DNA from 3 places in the Bacillus sp. JJ664 genome. Region 2 is predicted to be linked to each of the others. Evidence: predicted binding sites of a transcription regulator. Region 2 holds the regulator's gene; each other region holds the start of a gene.

Region 1 (5,641 bases), on a different contig from region 2:
CTAAGTCATAAACATTATTTGCAACGTGGATAAATGTATCTAATCCAACTACATCTAAAGTACGGAAAGTAGCACTAGATGGACGACCGATCATCGGACCAGTAATTGAATCTACTTCACCAACACTATAACCACCTTTAAGCATCTCACGAACTGTTACAAGTAATCCGTAAGTTCCGATTCTGTTACCGATAAAGTTAGGTGTATCTTTCGCAAGTACAACCCCTTTACCTAAAACATCTTCACCAAATTTTTTCATAAATGACAGTACTTCATGAGATGTATGTTGTGTAGGAATTACTTCTAATAATTTTAAGTATCTTGGTGGATTAAAAAAGTGTGTGCCTAAGAAATGTTTTTTAAAGTCTTCAGAACAATCTTCAGACATCGCTTCAATTGAAATTCCTGATGTGTTAGAGCTTATGATTGATCCCGGTTTACGAACAGCATCAACTTTTGCTAACACTTGTTTTTTTATCGCTAAATTTTCAACTACTACCTCAATGACCCAGTCAACTTCGCTTAAACGACTCATGTCATCTTCAAAATTTCCAGCTTCAATTAAAGCTAAATTTTTCTTTGAGGCTAGAGGAGCTGGTTTTTGTTTTAATAATTTCTGAATAGCCGATTGACTAAAACGATTACGAAATTCTTTAGATTCATTAGTAAGACCTTTTGCAGTATCTTCCTCAGATAATTCTCTTGGGACAATATCAAGAAGTAATGTTGGAATACCTATATTCGCTAAGTGTGCAGCAATACCTGAACCCATCACACCCGAGCCGAGTACAGCGGCTTTTTTAATTCTTTGGATCATATGCATTTCTCCTCCTTGTTTCTTGAATGAATACTCATTCACTTTCAAGATAGAATTTCCCCATCGCAAATGAGCTCTACTTTCACTATATGCTATATTCTAATTTTTCGCAATAAACAAAAAGTTCAAATTAATAATTTTTTATTTTAGCCAACACTATTTTTACTAATAAGATTACTGTATTAGGTTAGTCTAATGAATGGAGGTGATTACTATGCGACGGAAGAGAAATCCATCTAAAGGTGGGGTCAGTGCAGCAAGTGTACAAGGAAATGCAGGCCATGGAGATCAAAAGCAGGAAAAAGGTAAACAAAGTAACAACCAGCAGTACGGACGAGAAAATATGGGTCAATAAGATACGGTTTTTTACTAAGTTTGTTTCATAGACTAGGACGATGAAACAATTAAAATAATGTTGTTTTGTTTTTGAATTTATATTAAGGTCGATTCACAAATAATCCTGTATAAAAAGAAAAAAGAGACTGTTGAATAAGGATCTCGGACAATCCTCTTTTCAGCAGTCTCTTTCAATTCATTATTTACTGAACATACCCTTTAATACGAAAGCTACGTTAGCTGGACGTTCAGCTAAACGACGCATGAAGTAACCGTACCAGTCAGTACCATAAGGCACGTAAACACGCATATTATAGCCTTCTTTAACAAGCTCTAATTGGCGTTCAACACGGATACCATATAACATTTGGAATTCGAACTGATCGTTAGGAATATTATGTTCTTTTACTAATTGCTTAGTATATTCAATCATCGCTTCATCATGAGAAGCAATTGCAGTAAAGTTACCGTTTAATAAGTGCATTTTAATGATTTTTTTGAAATTCTCATCAACGTCTTTTTTTTCTGGGAATGCAACCTCTGCTGGTTCTTTATAAGCACCCTTAACTAGACGTAGGTTAGGATTTAAACTATTTAAATCAGTGATATCGTTTTCAGTTCTGTATAAATAAGCTTGAATTACAGTACCGATATTTTCGTATTCTGATTTTAATTGTTTAAAAATACGAATCGTTTTTTCACAACGAGTAAAGTCTTCCATATCAATTGTTACAAACACATTGTGTTTTGTAGCAACTTCAAGAATTCGACGCATGTTTCCTAATACAAGCTCGTCCGAAATATCAAGACCCATTGAAGTCATCTTTAATGAAAGTTGTGAATTTAACTTATTTTTACCGATTGCTTCAATTGCTTCGATACAATGATCAGTCATTTCGTTTGCTTCTTCAACCGTATCAACGAATTCACCTAAATAATCAATTGTAACCTTTAAATCTTTTTTATTTAAATCTTTGATTACTCTAGTTGCTAAATCGATTGTTTCACCAGCAACGAAACGAGCTGCACCAAAACGAAGACCGTATTTTTTAGCCATCTTCGTTAAAAACTTATTTTTTGACATGAATAAAAAAGTATTTTTCATCAGTTGTTCCATCTCTTAACCCCCAATTTCTAAATAGTACTTCTCTCTCTATCTAATACTAATGTATCATTTAATGAATATCGTTAAAACATTTTTTTAGCAAATTGTCGAATTTTGTACAAACTATAAAACGCTTACTAAATATTATATTATCATAATTTTAGTCATCAGTCATCCATACGCCGCTCTAAATCTTATTACCTATTTTTTCTTATTTGCCATTTCTTCTCGATGTTGTTCATTTAACGTTTTGATTTCTTTAATTAAGTGAATCATTTCATCCTTCGCATCTGGATATGTTTCATTCCAATGCTTCGTCAATGGCGGCATAGATTTAGATATATATGTGTACATAATCCACTTCTCAACTTTTTCTTGTTTTTCCTCTGACCACTCTCCAAGCATTAATTCTGTATATTTTTTTATTAGCGCTTCAAATTTCTGTTCAAATTCCTTTTGCATAAAATCACCTCTCCTACATACTGCACAACTTTTTTAAAATGTTTATTCTGATACACGAAATTATATTATACATTCACAAATAATAAAAATAGATGATGCAAGTAGATCATTCATTTTTAATTACGATGACGAGCATTTCTTTTTTCACAAATTGTTCATACTTTCACAATCTTTTTATTAATATATGTCCTTATACTAGATGGTGTATTCGTCTATTAAAGCAATGTATTGGAGTGATCATCTTGGAACGAGAAAGTATACAATATTGTATAGAATTGGCTCTGAAAAAAAAGAATGTATTGGATGATAATATAAATAAATATTTAACTCGTGCAGCTTTGGCTTCTATTTACATCAGTTTTATTTTAATAGTGTGCTTAAAATTAGCAGAAGTTTTCCGCCTACAAGAATCTCAATTCACTTCTGTAGCTTATCCTTTTGTTTTCGCCACTGCACTCGTCATGATTATTTATGGTGGTGGAGAACTATTCACTAGTAATACGATGTATTTTACAATCTCTACATTAGCTAAAAAAACAAGTAAACTTGATTTAATCAAGAACTGGATTGCTTGCTACTCAGGTAATATTTTAGGTTGTTGTGTCTTCGCCATTTTGTATTACCTTACTGGATTACCAAAGGAACTTCCCTCAAATCATTTCTTAACAAATGTTGTAGATCACAAAATACACGCTTCTTTTATTCAATTGTTTTTTAAAGGTATTTTATGTAACTGGCTAGTCTGTCTTGCATGTTTTTTACCAACCAGATTAAAAGATGATACTGCAAAAATACTCATGATTTTCTTATTAGTATTTGCTTTCTTTTTTTCCGGTTATGAACATAGTGTTGCAAATATTGCCGTCTTTACTTTAGCATCAATTATGCCTCATGATATAGCTTTTACTTTTAGTAATGTTTTACACAATTTAATTCCTGTTACATTAGGTAATATTGTTGGTGGTTCTGTCGGTGTAGGCGTTAGTTATTATTATTTAAACAGTCGTAAACATATTAGTCCTAAAAAATTAAAACAAATTTCATGATTTTTTGACTAAACCTGTCTTAAAACTAACTAGACAGGTTTTTTCGTGCAAATCTATATTTAATATGGTAATAATGTGATTATATATGAAAAATTTACCTTTTTTGGTGGTGACAAATTTGAAATACAATAAATTCGTTTATTTTATCATGATCAGTTCATTTTTGTGTTTTTTACTTCTAACATATGGATTTATAAAAGGTGCATACACTGTTTTAAATCCTCAGAAAAGCAAGCTAATCGTTAGCCAAGAGAATAGCAAAGAACAAAGTATTAATAAGAAAGATTCGATAATGATTGTTTCATTAGGCGATTCGATTACTCGTGGAGTTGGTGATGATGAAGGACAAGGTTATGTAAGAAGAGTGAAAGAAACACTTGAAAAAGACTACAAGCAATCCTCAACAATCTCTAATTTGGCAGTAAGTGGGGCAAAAACATCAGATTTAGTTGCTCAACTTAATAATAAAAGCGTACAAGAAGCAATTCGTACTGCTGACACAATTATGTTATCAATTGGCGGTAATGACTTATTTCCTGGAGCAGATCAACTAAACCAGCAATTCTTAAAATCATATCGACCTGACGAAAAAACATTTCAAAAAAATCTTCAAACGATCTTTCAACAAATACGGAAACAAAATCAGTCTGCTCCTATTTATGCTTTAGGTTATTACAACCCTTTCCATAATGTAGAAGGCCTAGATGCCTCTTCAAGCTTTGTTTCAAAATGGAATGAAATATTAGAACAGACAGTACTTCATCTTGATAATGCATATGTAATTCCTACTTTCGATTTATTTTATAACGAAGAAGAAAAATATTTATACACTGATCACTTCCATCCAAACAAAGCCGGATACATTGAGATGGCCAATCGCTTATCTAAAAAAATAGGAAGCCAGCTTCGAGGTGATAAAGATGAATAAAGTATTAAAAGTAGAAAATGTTTCAAAAATCATAAAAGGCAAAGTACTAGTAGACCAAATTTCATTCGAAGTAAACGAAGGAGAGGTCTTTGGATTTTTAGGTCCAAACGGAGCTGGTAAAACAACCACAATTCGAATGTTAGTTGGGTTAATTTCTCCAACAAAAGGAAAGATTGAGGTTGCTGGCTATCAAATCAAAACTCACTTCAAACAGGCAATGGAGGAAATTGGTTGTATTGTTGAAAATCCTGAGCTTTACGGATACTTAACTGGATGGGAAAATCTAGTACAGTTCGCTAGGATGTTACATATTACAGACGAACTTAAAATAAACGAAGTAGTAAAACTAGTAAAATTAGATGAAAGAATTCATGAAAAGGTAAGAAATTATTCCCTTGGTATGAAGCAAAGACTTGGAATCGCTCAAGCTTTACTGGGAGATCCAAAGCTACTTATTCTAGACGAACCAACAAATGGTTTAGACCCGGCTGGCATACGTGAATTAAGAGAATTTATACATATGCTTGTAAAACAACATCATATCAGTGTGTTTATTTCAAGCCATCTACTAAGTGAAATTGAAATGATATGTGACCGAGTAGGCATTATCAATAAAGGAAAAATGGTCAGAGTATCTACAGTAAAGGAACTTGTAGAAGAAGCTGCAGAGCGAGTTGAATGGAAAGTTTCACCTCTAAGTAGCGCACAAGAATTACTGACAAAGGATCCCTCAATTCAAGACATTGTTCAAAAAGATGATGTGATACAATGTCGCATGTCACCTGAAAAAATCCATGATTATATTCAGCTTTTTATGAATGAATCAATGCAAGTAAACGGCGTTCGTACAATGTCCGTTACATTAGAAGATTTATTTATGGAAATGACGGGAGGCGAAGCACTTGGCTGAATTAATAAGACTCGTCTTTAATGAAATTGAAAAAATG
Region 2 (8,348 bases):
TACTTTCTTTCTATGCTTGTACGTGCATACTAATAAAATATTCAAAGTGCAAAATTTGGTGACAAATAAAAAAAGGAGAGCATTTAGCCCTCCCCTAATCAACGTAATTATTTGGTTTTAACTGGCTTTACATAGATTGCTTGTGAAGAATTAATAGAAATACATCCATCCAAATCTTTTTCATTTAGTAAACCAAGATTTATGGCTGATTTTATTTTATCTCCATCTGGTTTTTTAATAACTTGAACTAAATCAGTTAATTTTAACTCTTCAAGTTTACTAACTGTTTCTGCATCATTAAATTTCTCTTTCTTTCTAATGATTCGCTCTAATTTCAAATTATTGATCACGAACTCGCCTTTTTCATTCTCACCAAATTGATGATCAAGAAAACCATGAAATACTTTTTGTAATTGCTCCATTTGATTTTCAATGTCTTTCTTTTTTTGACTTAAATCATAATACTCGTTTAACATTAGCTCTGTTATTCTATAACTACTTTTTTTTCCCATTTCTTTTCACCACACTTCTCAGTAGATAATTTAATTTTATTGTGAAAGAAGACAAGTTATGACTTGAAATAGGGGTAATATATCAGTAAATTAACTAATGAAGATAAAAAAATAAATATTTACTAAAAGAAACACTTGCACGCAAATTTATATAAATTAACTCAAAAACTAAAAAATGGGAAGGACTAGATTATGTATATTAACATTAATCAAGTGAGTGGATTAAAACATGTTTATTGAGCCTATGTTATTACAAACTGCTGACAACCCATTTGATTCTGATGAGCATTATTTTGAATTAAAATCTAATGGTGTTCGATTACTACTAGAACGAGAAAATGGAATAAATAAACTTTACACAGAAAATGGAACGGAATTAACAGGTAGAATACCTGAACTAGACATTCTTGAATTAGATGATTGCTATTTAGATGGGGTACTCGTTTGTTACAACGACGGTAAAGAGGATTATGAAGCAGCTTTAAATCGAGTAAATACGATTCAAGAACATAAAATTATTCAAGGTAGTAAAGAGTTCCCATTAACGTACATCGTTTTTGATATACTACGAATCAGAAAACGAAATTTGATGAAAGAACCTTTATCGACTAGAAAACAAATCCTTGCTGACATACTGAAAGACCAACAATTCATTAAAAAAAGCTTCTTTATTGAGTCAGACGGAATCAAGTTATTTGAACAAATTAAAGAATTTTCTCTTGAAGGGATTGTCGCAAAATCTAAAGATTCTTTTTATATACCGGCACACCGATCTTTGAATTGGTTAAAGATAATCAATTGGAAGTACAATGATTACTACATTACAGGTTATAAAAAACAAGGTATGGGATTATTAATCTCAGAATATAAAAACAATGAATTTGTTAATGTTGGGATCGTAGAATTTGGAATGAATAATGGTCAAAGAAAAGCATTTTTCAGCGTTACAAAACATATAAAAACTGGCGAAGATAAAATCTACACTTATGTTGAACCTTTTATCAAATGTAAAATTAAAAATAGAGGTCAGTTAAGCAATGGCGAGTTAATTGATCCTATATTTGACGATTTTATCGTATAAATGAGATACCCCTTGATTTTAAAGGGGGTTTTTGTTTTTTAGCATATAGTAAAACCCCGTAAACAATGTTTACGGGGTTTTTATTAAGGGGATGATATTACATCATACCGCCCATTCCCATGCCGCCCATGTCAGGCATTGCAGGAGCATTTTTCTCAGGTAGATCAGCTACAACAGCTTCAGTTGTTAAGAACATTGCAGAAACAGATGCTGCATTTTGAAGTGCAGAACGTGTTACTTTAGTTGGGTCAACGATTCCTTCTTCAATCATGTTTACCCATTGTCCGTTAGCAGCATTGAAACCAACGCCAACTTCAGCAGATTTTAATTTCTCGATGATTACTGATCCTTCTAAACCAGCATTTGTTGCAATTTGACGAACTGGTGATTCAAGTGCACGTAATACGATGTTGATACCTGTAGCAACATCACCTTCAGCTTCAATTGCAGCAACTTTATTGTATACGCTCATTAATGCAGTACCACCACCAGCTACAATACCTTCTTCTACTGCAGCACGTGTTGAGTTTAAAGCATCTTCAATACGTAATTTACGTTCTTTTAGCTCAGTTTCAGTTGCAGCACCAACTTTGATTACTGCTACGCCACCTGCTAATTTTGCAAGACGTTCTTGTAATTTTTCACGGTCAAATTCAGAAGTAGTTTCTTCTAATTGAGCGCGAATTAAACCAATACGTCTTTGGATCGCTGCAGTTTCACCAGCACCTTCAACGATTGTTGTATTTTCTTTTGTTACAACAACTTTTGAAGCACGGCCTAATTGAGTAATATTAGTCGTTTTAAGATCTAATCCTAATTCTTCTGTAATTACTTCACCGCCAGTTAATACTGCGATATCTTCAAGCATTGCTTTACGACGGTCACCAAATCCTGGAGCTTTAACAGTTACAGCATTAAATGTACCACGTAATTTGTTAACGATGATTGTAGCTTGCGCTTCACCTTCAACATCTTCAGCAATGATTAATAATGGCTTACCTTGTTGAACAACTTGTTCGAGAACTGGTAAGATTTCTTGAATATTTGTTACTTTTTTATCTGTAATTAAGATATATGGGTTTTCTAATTCAGCTACCATTTTATCTGAATTTGTAACCATGTAAGGTGAAGAGTATCCACGGTCAAATTGCATACCTTCTACTACTTCTAATTCAGTTGTGAAACCTTTTGATTCTTCAAGTGTAATAACACCATCATTACCAACACGTTCCATTGCTTCAGCGATTAAATCGCCTACCTCTGGATCAGCAGAAGAGATTGCAGCTACTTGTGCAATAGATTCTTTGCCTTCAATTGGTTTAGAAATCGTTTTTAATTCTTCAAGTGCAACAGCAACTGCTTTTTCAATACCTTTACGGATACCCATTGGGTTTGCACCCGCTGTTACGTTTTTAAGACCTTCACGAATCATCGCTTGTGCTAATACAGTTGCAGTTGTTGTACCGTCCCCAGCAATTTCATTTGTTTTGCTAGCAACCTCTGCTACTAATTTAGCGCCCATGTTTTCAAACGCATCTTCTAATTCGATTTCTTTAGCGATTGTTACACCATCATTTGTAATTAATGGAGAACCAAATTTTTTCTCAAGAACTACGTTACGCCCTTTTGGTCCTAATGTTACTTTTACAGCATCAGCTAAAGCATCTACACCACGTAGCATTGCGCGACGTGCTTCTTCACCAAATCTAATGTCCTTTGCCATTAAAATGACCTCCTTAAAATTTTAAAAATTATTTTATTACCTAAGTATTTTATTTAATTAACCTATAATTGCTAGAATATCATTTTCACGAAGTACAAGGTATTCTGTACCACCGTATTTAACTTCAGTACCAGAGTATTTAGAGAAGATGATGCGGTCACCTACAGATACTTCTAAAGCAACGCGCTCGCCGTTTTCAAGTACACGCCCAGTACCTACTGCAACAACTTTGCCCTCTTGTGGCTTTTCTTGTGCACTACCTGGTAATACGATACCGCTAGCAGTTTTTTCTTCAGACTCAACAAGCTCAATTACAACACGATCACCTAATGGTTTTAACATGTGTAATACCTCCTCAATAATCTAATCATTATTTTTTAGCACTCATTAATATTGAGTGCTAACACAATTATTAGTTTAAATAATATCAAAAGATTTTGCAAGTCCGAAGCTAGCACTTTTCTTGTCGAAATTTATTAATTTTAATTAACGTATTTTAAAGAAGTTTAATAAAAATATGTAAATACCTTTTAAGAACCCCCTTAAACGAGTACAATAATGTACATGTTGTTATAAACCTTTGGGTTATGAAAATATCAACACAAAGGAGTTATCGTTTTGAAAACAAGAGATTTATGGATTTTATTAACGTATGTTTTGATTCAGTATTCTGGATTGTATGGTGTTCGTTTTCTATTAAATAGTAGTTTATATGAAGGTTTAGACAAAGAGACAGCCAAAATTGAAGCAGTAGGTTTATGGGGTTGCATTAGTTTTATTACAGGTCTTTTAATTATTTTAATTTTATTAAGAACTCCAATCTCAATTGGAATTAAAAATCTTTCATCTAGTTTTACGCTGACAATATTAAAATGGGCTTTAATTGGTTATGGTGTCACAATGATTACTCAGATTGTATGTAATCTCATTTTAATTTTAATTTTTGATTTAGATAAAGGGTCAGAAAATACGCAAAACATTATTCATATCGCTAAGCTAAACCCAGCCTTTATCGTCATTCCAAGTTTGATTGCACCGATATTGGAAGAAATCGTATTCCGTCGCATTATTTTCAAAAAGCTATTTGAACGTTTTCCATTTATTGTTTCAGCTGGAATAAGTTCAGTTATTTTTGCGTTCATGCACGGCGACTTGCCATTCTTTTTATCTTATTTTCTGATCGGATTTATATTTTGTTATCTATATAAACGAACAAATTCAATTTTAGTTCCAATTTTAACTCATATGTTTATGAACTCATTTGTCGTATTCCAACAACTGAAATTATTTCATTTCATCTATTAAATAAAACCCCCATTCGATTGGGGGTTTTTAATTTCCTTATTGTTGTAAGAAGTATGCTAGTGTTTGTAACTCAACAGCCAAATCAATATGATGTATTCGAATATGTTCTGGTACACTAATACGTGCAGGCGTAAAATTCAAAATACCTCTTATATTTTTACCTTTTAAACGGTCTGCAATCGACTGTGCAACTTGAGCAGGAACTGTAAGAATGACGATTTGAATATCATCGTTCATTATTTCTTCTAATTTATCAAGATTATAGACTGGTACTCCACCTATTTCTGTTCCAATCTTCATTGGGTCGATATCAAACGCCATTTCAATCTTTGTATTATTGTTTTTTATAAAATTATAATGTAAAAATGCGGTTCCTAAATTCCCCACACCGATTAACGCTACTTTCATTACTTCGTGTTGGTTAAGCGCTTTCGAAAAAAAAGTTAATAAATAATTTACATTATAGCCATACCCTTTTTTTCCTAAGGCACCAAAATACGAAAAATCTCTTCTAATTGTAGCGGAATCTACTTTTACTGCTTCACTTAACTCTGCTGAAGAAACTCTTTGTTTACCTGATAAAGACAAATTCTTTATAAAACGGTAATATAAAGGTAGACGTTTAGCAGTAGCTTGTGGAATTTTAATTTGTTCCGACTCCATTTTACAATCCCCCACTTACTGTTACTGTAATTCTTTTTACTATATTGTGTAAATAGCCTTCATTTTAGTAATAAAGTACTTGTTCTACTGTAAAATATACACTATATTTATGAATTTTGACAGTAAACAGTTTAATAGATAAAAAATTTTGCAATGAGGTGAATATCTTGATCCTATTACAAGTTAATAATGTCTCCAAATATTTCGGCAGTGACATTATACTTTCAAATATTAAATTAGAAGTTCAGACGAATGATCGAGTAGCAATTGTTGGTCGAAATGGTGCTGGTAAGTCTACTCTTTTAAAAATTATCGCCGGTGAAATATCATATGATGGCGGAGAATTAATTAAACCAAAAGATGTCACGATTGGATACTTAGCTCAAAACTCTGGCTTACAAAGTGATCGCTCAATTTGGGAAGAATACTACTCTGTATTCAACCATTTGGTAGAAATGCAAGATAACATGAGAAAGCTAGAACATAAAATGACCCAAGAAGATGTTTATTCAAATCAAACCGTTTACGACAAAATTGTGAATGAATATGATCATCTTCAATTTACATTTAAAGAAAGTGGCGGATATCAGTTTGAAGCAGATATTCGTTCAATTATAAGTGGTCTTGGCTTTTCAAATGAAGACTACACTACAAAGATATCATCATTAAGTGGTGGTCAGAAAACGAGACTGGCGTTAGGTAAGCTATTACTAACAAAACCTGATTTATTAATTCTGGACGAGCCTACAAACCATTTAGACATTGATACACTTAGCTGGCTTGAACGTTATTTACAATCTTACCCTGGCGCCGTATTAATCGTGTCACATGATCGCTATTTTCTTGATCAAGTTGTAAATATCGTTTATGAGATTTCAAACCATAAGCATCAAAGATATATTGGGAATTATAGTAAGCATCTAGAACTTAAAGCAGCTCAATATGAACAAGACTTAAAACAGTTTGAGAAACAGCAAGAACAAATCGCCAAGCTCGAAGATTTTGTTCAGAGAAATATCGCGCGTGCTTCAACTACAAAAAGAGCCCAAAGTCGTCGAAAACAACTAGATCGAATGGTCAGAGTAGATAGACCACAAGGAGATGAGTCTTCTGCCAATTTTTCTTTTACAATAGAAAAACAAAGTGGAAATGATGTACTTAACGTGAGCGACCTTTTCATTGGTTACGACCGTGTACCGACTATAGATCAGTCAATGTACTTTGTTCTTAATCGTGGAGATAGTGTTGCCCTTGTAGGACCAAATGGAGTTGGAAAATCAACATTACTTAAAACGATTATTGGAGATTTAGAAAAATTACAAGGAAGTATAGATTTCGGTGCAAATGTATTTATTGGTTATTATGATCAAGAGCAAGCTAAATTAACATCAAACAAAAGAGTTCTTGACGAGTTATGGGACGATTATCCGTTAAAGCCTGAACAAGAAATAAGAACAATCTTAGGTAACTTTTTATTCTCTGGAGATGATGTCACGAAAAATGTCTCGTCATTAAGCGGTGGAGAGAAAGCTAGATTGGCTCTTGCGAAGCTTATGATGAAAAAAGCAAACTTCTTAATTCTGGATGAGCCAACGAACCACTTAGATTTGGATAGTAAGGAAGTATTAGAAAATGCTCTTCTAGATTACCCAGGAACAATCTTATTTGTTTCCCATGATCGATACTTTATGAACAGGTTATCCACAAAAACATTTGAACTAGCAAAAGAAGGTTTAACTCCTTACTTAGGCGATTATGATTATTATTTATTCAAGAAAAATGAAGCTTATGAAAAAGAACTGGCTGAAAAGGAAAACGGTAAAAGTCAGATTCTTCAATCCAGTCAACAACCTGTTTCAGATTACCAACAGGATAAAGAGTTAAAGAAAAAGCTACGCCAAACACAACGTCGTATAGAAGAGATTGAAAGTAGCATTTCAAATATCGAGAAAGAAATCGAACAGATCGAACTTGAGCTGTGTAAACCAGAAGTTTACGGAGATTTCCAACTCGTACAAGAACTAACTACTAAGAAAAACGATCATGAAACAAATTTAATGTCTCTTATGGAAGAATGGGAGAACTTACAAGAATAACCAAAGAACGGATACGCGAAAAGCGGTCCGTTTTTTATTTATCTACATGTTTATCCACAAATAATTTGGAATTTTTAAGCTTTTACACAGACTTATACACATTATCCACAGTTATCATCTAAAGTTATACACATTATTGTTCACATAATGTTATTAAGTTGTAAACAAACTAAAAAGACTTATCCACATATTTTGTTGAAAATGTGAATAAGTCTATTTTACATATTTTCTAAATCTAAACCTGGATTACCATTTAAAGATAAGCTAGATCGTTTTCCTTGTTTAAAACGAACATATGCGGCTGCACCAATCATAGCAGCATTATCAGTACAAAGTGAAAGAGGTGGAATGACTAACTCTTTATCACTAAATATACTCATTTCTTTTTGTAATGAAGCACGCAAGCCTTTGTTTGCAGCAACTCCACCTGCTAACAATACTTGTTTGACATCATATTCTTTTGCTGCTTGAATTGTTTTCGTAACAATTACTTCTACAACACTCTCTTGAAAGCTTGCAGCAACATCTTCTGGGGATATCTCCATTCCACGTTGTTCAGCATTGTGCATATAATTAATAACAGCTGATTTCAATCCACTAAAGCTGAAATCGTAGCTACCTTCCTCTAACCATGCTCTAGGAAAAGGAATATTTGCACTTCCTTCTTGCGCCAAACGATCAATATGTGGACCACCTGGATAAGGAAGCTTTAAAGTTCTAGCTACTTTGTCATAAGCCTCTCCAGCTGCATCATCTCTTGTTTCACCAATTACTTCAAATTCCCCGTCTTCTTTCATATAAACAAGCTCAGTATGCCCTCCAGAGACCACAAGTGCCAGTAAAGGGAAATTCAGTTCCTGTATAAGGCGATTAGCATAAATATGACCTGCAATATGATGTACACCGATTAATGGTAAGTCATGTGCAAAAGCAATTGCTTTCGCAGCATTAACACCAATAAGTAAAGC
Region 3 (5,641 bases), on a different contig from region 2:
CTCTAAGAAAAAGAAGCCTATAAATAATACTGCTACAAGTAAAAACCATAATTCATTTAGTTCAATCATAGGATTGAAGCCTCCCTTGCAAATGGATCAACGTTCGATTCACTATCTTTTACACCGTGATCCGTTCCTTTCTTTATTTCCTTAACAAAGAGGTAAATTAAAACCGCTGCTAAAATTGCATACATTGTTGTAAACGTTATTAAGGAAAAGATTAATGATCCTTTTGTAACATTAGGTGAAACAGAAGCAGAAGTTGTCATTAATCCAAACACCGTCCATGGTTGTCGTCCTACTTCCGTCATAATCCAACCTGCAGAGTTTGCAATAAACGGTAAAGAGATTAAAAATATCGTTGCCTTTAGGAAGTAATTCTTTGACTCTAATTTCTTACGATAGCTATACAGTAAGCCTAGGCATGACATCAAAATCATTACCATTCCTGCTCCAGCCATAATTCTAAAGCTCCAGAATGTCGTATTAACTGGTGGAATATAGTTACCTGGACCGTATAATTTCTCATATTCTGCCTGTAATGAATTCATCCCTGGTACTTTACCTTCAAACTTTTCATAGGCAAGATAACTTAATAAATAAGGAACTTCTACTTCAAACTTATTTTCTTTATTTTTCGAATCTATTAAGCCAAAAATCATCCAACTTGCTGGGTCTCCACTATCTTCCCATAGACCTTCACTTGCGGCCATTTTCATTGGTTGTGACTCCATTAAATGCTTAGCTTGTGAGTGACCACTAAACGCTACTCCAATACCAGCAACTAAAGCGACGATCATTCCAAGGTTAAATGCCTTTTTAAATAATTCAGTTTCTTGCTTTTTTAAAATTTTATATGCACTAACACCTGCAACAAATAATGAACCAGTTGCTAAGGCACCAGCAATTGTATGTGGGAACTCAACTATAAGCTGAGGATTTGTAATAAGTGCAAAGAAATCATTCATTTCTGCACGACCGTTATTGATCGTAAAGCCGACAGGTTCTTGCATAAATGAGTTTGCCGCCAATATCCAAAACGCAGACATCAACGTACCAAAAAATACTAACCAAATGCACATTAAATGTACTTTCTTATGAAGTCGATCCCATCCAAATATCCAAATCCCTAGAAATGTCGATTCCATAAAAAATGCTAATAGTGCTTCAATTGCTAAAGGTGCACCAAAAACGTCACCTACAAAACGTGAATACTCCGACCAATTCATGCCAAACTGGAATTCTTGAATAATACCTGTAACTACACCTACAGCAAAGTTAATTAAAAATAAGTGCCCAAAAAATTTTGTTAATTTTTTATAAGTTTCATTTTTACGATAAACGTACAATGTCTCTAGACATGCAACCATAAATGCTAAACCGATTGAAAGTGGTACAAATAAAAAGTGAAAAACTGTAGTTGAACCAAACTGCAATCGTGCAAGTTCTAACACGCTCACAATACATCCTCCTTTATTATGAAACTTTTTCACAAAGTATCATAAGTTTAACTAAAATAATTAGAACAACGTTAGAGAAAATTTTCTTCAATTAGAATCCTTTAACCATTTATGTTCTTATGTATAGTTTACTTCTGATATTTCGTATTGCCTCCATATTATATGTCTACTTTTTGTCAGTTCATTGTCTAATTTGTGACATCCTTCACAAAATTGTTGATAATTTTAAATTTCCATATTGCATAGTAATTAATCAATTAATCTTGAATATAGGTTTTACTAATGTTGCTAGATCTTTTAAGGACATTAAAAGAACCATTCCACGATTAGCGAAATGGTCTTTGATTCAGTTACTTTAAATTGATAAACTCCAATCCATCCAAATTATTTTTTAATGTGCTGCTTTACTTTTAAATCGACCGCCTCGTACTTCAGCAATATCTGCAATTGCTAAAAATGCAGTTGGATCAATATCATCAACTAGATCCTTGATTTCTGCTTCTTCTAGTCGAGTGACAACGCAAAAGATTACTTTTGTATCATCCCTAGAAAAAGCCCCTTCACCATTAATATATGTAACACCACGACCCAATCTTGATAATATTGCTTCACCTATCTCAATACTTTTGTCGCTAATAATCCAAACAGATTTTGATTGTTCTAATCCATCTACAACAATATCAATCGTTTTAAATGCAATAACATAGGCTAAAATTGAATACATTGCTCGATCCCATGTAAAAACATAACCTGCTGTTCCTAATATAAATAGGTTGAAGATCAATATAATTTGACCGACTGAAAAAGGAATCTTTTGATTGATGATGATAGCCAATATTTCAATTCCATCTAACGCTCCACCATATCGAATCGCAAGTCCAACTCCAATGCCAAGAATAATTCCTCCAAAAATTGTTGCAAGGAGGATGTCGTCTGTAAACGGAGGTACAGGATGAAATCTTGACGTAAAATACGATAGTACAATGATTCCGAAAATAGTTGAAAACGCAAAAGTTTTTCCTATTTGCTTATAACCTAAATAGAAAAAAGGAATATTTAAAACAAATATAAAAATTCCTAATGGTAAACCTGTTAGGTTTGAAATCATAATAGAAATTCCTGTAATACCCCCATCAATAACGTCATTAGGTACTAAAAAAATTTCTAATGCTACTGCTACGAGAATTGCCCCAACACACATTGCTATTGCATTCTTTAAAATCTTTACTTTTTTTGATTTTCGATTTTTAGGATTTATTTCTGTCATATACAGTTCCGTCCTGAGTATTTTTTTCTTTTCCAAATAAAACATATAGTTAATGTTCGCAGGAAGTTCTCATTTTATTCTTTTCTAATTCTTAATCAATCAGAATCTCTTATAAAACTTCATTAGGTTATTTGCAAAAAAAGAAAACCTTAGTTATGTGTCCTAAGGTTTCCAATCGTATTAATCAAAATTTTCTACTACATTATTCAGTTTTTTAATTTGTTCTTCTACAGCTGTGTTTGCATTAATAAAGACTTGGTAGGTGTCATTACCCCTTATGCCAAGAAATTCATAACATAGTATTTCTTGATTTAATTTGTTTAAAATGATTGCTTTTCTTTCCTCCATTATTTTCATATTAGAATTAACGCTTTTGCGTGCTTCCTCAATAGAAATTTTAGGTTCTGGAATTTTTCTTTTTGTGTACGCTGCTAAATAGTTCTTAGCTGAAAATCCAACGATACTTCCATCATCTAAGGCAATCTTCATTGTAACTAATTCCGGATAGATTCTAACACCCTTAATGTTTGAAACATACGTGAAGACGCCGATTGTGTCATACTGTGAACTTTGGAAAAGCTCCATATTTGGATACTTATTTCTCTCTAAAAATTTCAATCCATTTAAAGAAGCTTTATTTAAATCAATTTTTTGCTTTCCTATTTCACGATCACTAATCACCCAAAGTGGGTAGCCACCTTTTTCCGTAATATCCATATATATTTCATTTTTCTGTTTTGGATCTGTAATTTCTAAACTATAATAACGATCCTCTAGCTTTTCTCCGGTATGACTAACTTTTATTTTCTCCGAACCATTTAATTCAAGAAACTTCTTCGCAATTTCTTTTGCTTGGCTTTTCGTAATATTTTCACCTTTTACATTCGCAAGATTATTGCGATTCACTTTGAAGTTTGTAAGCGCCGGGTCCATATTTGCATCCGAGTAAGAAGCAACGCTACTCTCTACTGATTTAAATCCGTCAATTATGACATTATTTTTTGGGTTTTGTTCTTTTGCATATGCAAGTTCTACATCCATCCATCTTAATTTATCTTCAAAGACCAAATGCTGTACTTTTCTTAACTCACCTTGAATTTCAGCAGAATTTTCGTATAGTCTTTGAAGTGTATCATACTCTTTTTCACTTAGTGGCTCCTTGTCAAGGTCGCGAACAGCAGTCCGATAACTAAAATCACCAATATTACTTAAAAACTCTTCTGTTTTATTAATAGGTAATAATCTTAAAGGAAGTTGTCCCACATTTGAATGCGCTTGTGATGTGAGACCCCAAACTTCTACTAATGCAGGAGATAATGATGTTTTTGACTTCATTGCTAAAGTGTCACCAATCTTATCATGAAGTAAATCTACTTCATAAGTTAGTTCATGAAATGCTCGTTGATAGTTATTTTCTGCCTGAATCTTAACCGCTCTTTTTTCATTATGTTCGGAATAACCCCAAAAAGCTGTACCAATTAGACCAATTGATAACACACCAATTAATATTCCTTTCAACATAGAACCTACCTCCTATCTACAAAAAATATGATTTCCGATTGTTTTAATTTGTGGGCGACTCCAAATCCAAGCACTAGTTGCAGTTTTAGGATTAAAATAATAAAGTGCATTATCACTTGGGTCCCAACCATTTACTGCATCTAAGACAGCCTTCTTAGCAGTTTCATTTGGAGTTAAATAGATTTGACCATCTGCTACTGCAGTGAATGCACCTGGTTCAAAAATCACACCCGATACTGTGTTAGGGAAAGCTGAATTTCCAACTCGGTTTAATATGACCGCTGCTACTGCAACTTGCCCAATATATGGCTCACCTCGAGACTCCCCGTATACTGCATTTGCCATTAACTGAATATCATTTTGCGAATACCCACTTGGTACATTTGAACCAGCACTCGTGCCAGTTTTTTCATATTTTGTTGCTTTCACTAGCATTGCCTTTGTCTTAGCACCAGCAATCCCATCTACTGGTAGTCCAAAGTTATTTTGAAAGTTTCTTAGAGCCCAGTATGTGTTATAACCAAAAACACCATCTACTTTACTTGTATAATAGCCGTTATATTTCAGTCGTGATTGAAGTTCTATTACGTCTTCACCAACTGCGCCCATTTGAATCACTTGATTTGAAAATGCACTTACCTTTACGATTTGATCATTGTCTACAAAAAACAAAACGAAAATAATGAAATAAATCAACGGACCTTTTAAAAATTGTTTCCGCATTTTATCCTCCTTCAAATTATGAATCTATGTAAAAGTATTTTTTTCAAAACATTACCAATTTATGTAATTACCTTATAAAGCTTTTGATTTTTCGGTAGAGTTTTAATAAACAGTACAAAAAAAGACCTCAATTTGCATCTTGAGATCTTGTTTATGATTAGGATGTTGATTATAAATTCTTCTATTTAACTCTATTTATTTCAGATATTCCTCTTTTAAGATACTATATATTTCTAAATCTACTACACCTTTTCCTGACCACATTGCTGCTTGTCTAAGTGTACCTTCTTTTAGAAATCCATTTTTCAGTAAAACTTTTTTAGATAGTTCATTTTGTGGCATTACTTCTGCCTGAATTCTATTTACGTTTCCTTCATTAATTAAAAATTCCATTAGTACACTTACCGCTTCTGTTGCAATTCCGCTTCCCCAATATTCTTCAGCTAAATAATATCCTATTGTCACCATATTCACTTTTTGATTAAAATCAAAAGCTTCAATAATTCCAACTAACGCATCGTTCGTAAATATTCCCCACTTAACTCTCGTTTTTTTTCCGAAATCACGCTCGAAATGTCCAATCATTTTCTTTACAGTTTCCTTATTATGCTTCGGAATAATACCACAGTAGTTAAAAACTGCTTCATTATCATAAATTGCAAATAAGGAC

What was found. The regulator Rex, encoded in region 2, represses fermentation and respiration genes when NADH is low (regulators of the CRP and FNR family bind a similar motif). The targets are predictions, from matches to a motif close to TTGTGAAATATTTCACAA.
Region 1: the regulator Rex is predicted to act here: its motif matches at 2,872-2,889, upstream of V7056_RS02000 (formate/nitrite transporter family protein).
Region 3: the regulator Rex is predicted to act here: its motif matches at 1,654-1,671, upstream of V7056_RS09730 (cytochrome ubiquinol oxidase subunit I).

The regions. Positions count from the first base shown of each region.
Region 1 covers NZ_JBALMS010000011.1:43,755-49,395, forward strand. The annotation lists gene V7056_RS01980 (3-hydroxyacyl-CoA dehydrogenase/enoyl-CoA hydratase family protein) at 1-814, opposite strand, end outside; gene V7056_RS01985 (YuzL family protein) at 1,032-1,172, shown strand; gene V7056_RS01990 (proline dehydrogenase family protein) at 1,353-2,270, opposite strand; gene V7056_RS01995 (DUF2573 family protein) at 2,460-2,720, opposite strand; gene V7056_RS02000 (formate/nitrite transporter family protein) at 2,963-3,766, shown strand; gene V7056_RS02005 (GDSL-type esterase/lipase family protein) at 3,885-4,694, shown strand; gene V7056_RS02010 (ABC transporter ATP-binding protein) at 4,687-5,604, shown strand; gene V7056_RS02015 (DUF2705 family protein) at 5,597-5,641, shown strand, end outside.
Region 2 covers NZ_JBALMS010000104.1:2,107-10,454, reverse strand. The annotation lists gene V7056_RS15815 (hypothetical protein) at 108-512, opposite strand; gene V7056_RS15810 (ATP-dependent DNA ligase) at 742-1,593, shown strand; gene groL (chaperonin GroEL) at 1,691-3,316, opposite strand; gene groES (co-chaperone GroES) at 3,374-3,658, opposite strand; gene V7056_RS15795 (CPBP family intramembrane glutamic endopeptidase) at 3,935-4,621, shown strand; gene V7056_RS15790 (redox-sensing transcriptional repressor Rex) at 4,658-5,284, opposite strand; gene V7056_RS15785 (ABC-F family ATP-binding cassette domain-containing protein) at 5,452-7,380, shown strand; gene tsaD (tRNA (adenosine(37)-N6)-threonylcarbamoyltransferase complex transferase subunit TsaD) at 7,599-8,348, opposite strand, start outside.
Region 3 covers NZ_JBALMS010000051.1:101,847-107,487, reverse strand. The annotation lists gene cydB (cytochrome d ubiquinol oxidase subunit II) at 1-69, opposite strand, end outside; gene V7056_RS09730 (cytochrome ubiquinol oxidase subunit I) at 66-1,460, opposite strand; gene V7056_RS09725 (YitT family protein) at 1,852-2,727, opposite strand; gene ypeB (germination protein YpeB) at 2,908-4,248, opposite strand; gene sleB (spore cortex-lytic enzyme) at 4,261-4,971, opposite strand; partial or broken gene V7056_RS09710 (GNAT family N-acetyltransferase) at 5,167-5,641, opposite strand, start outside.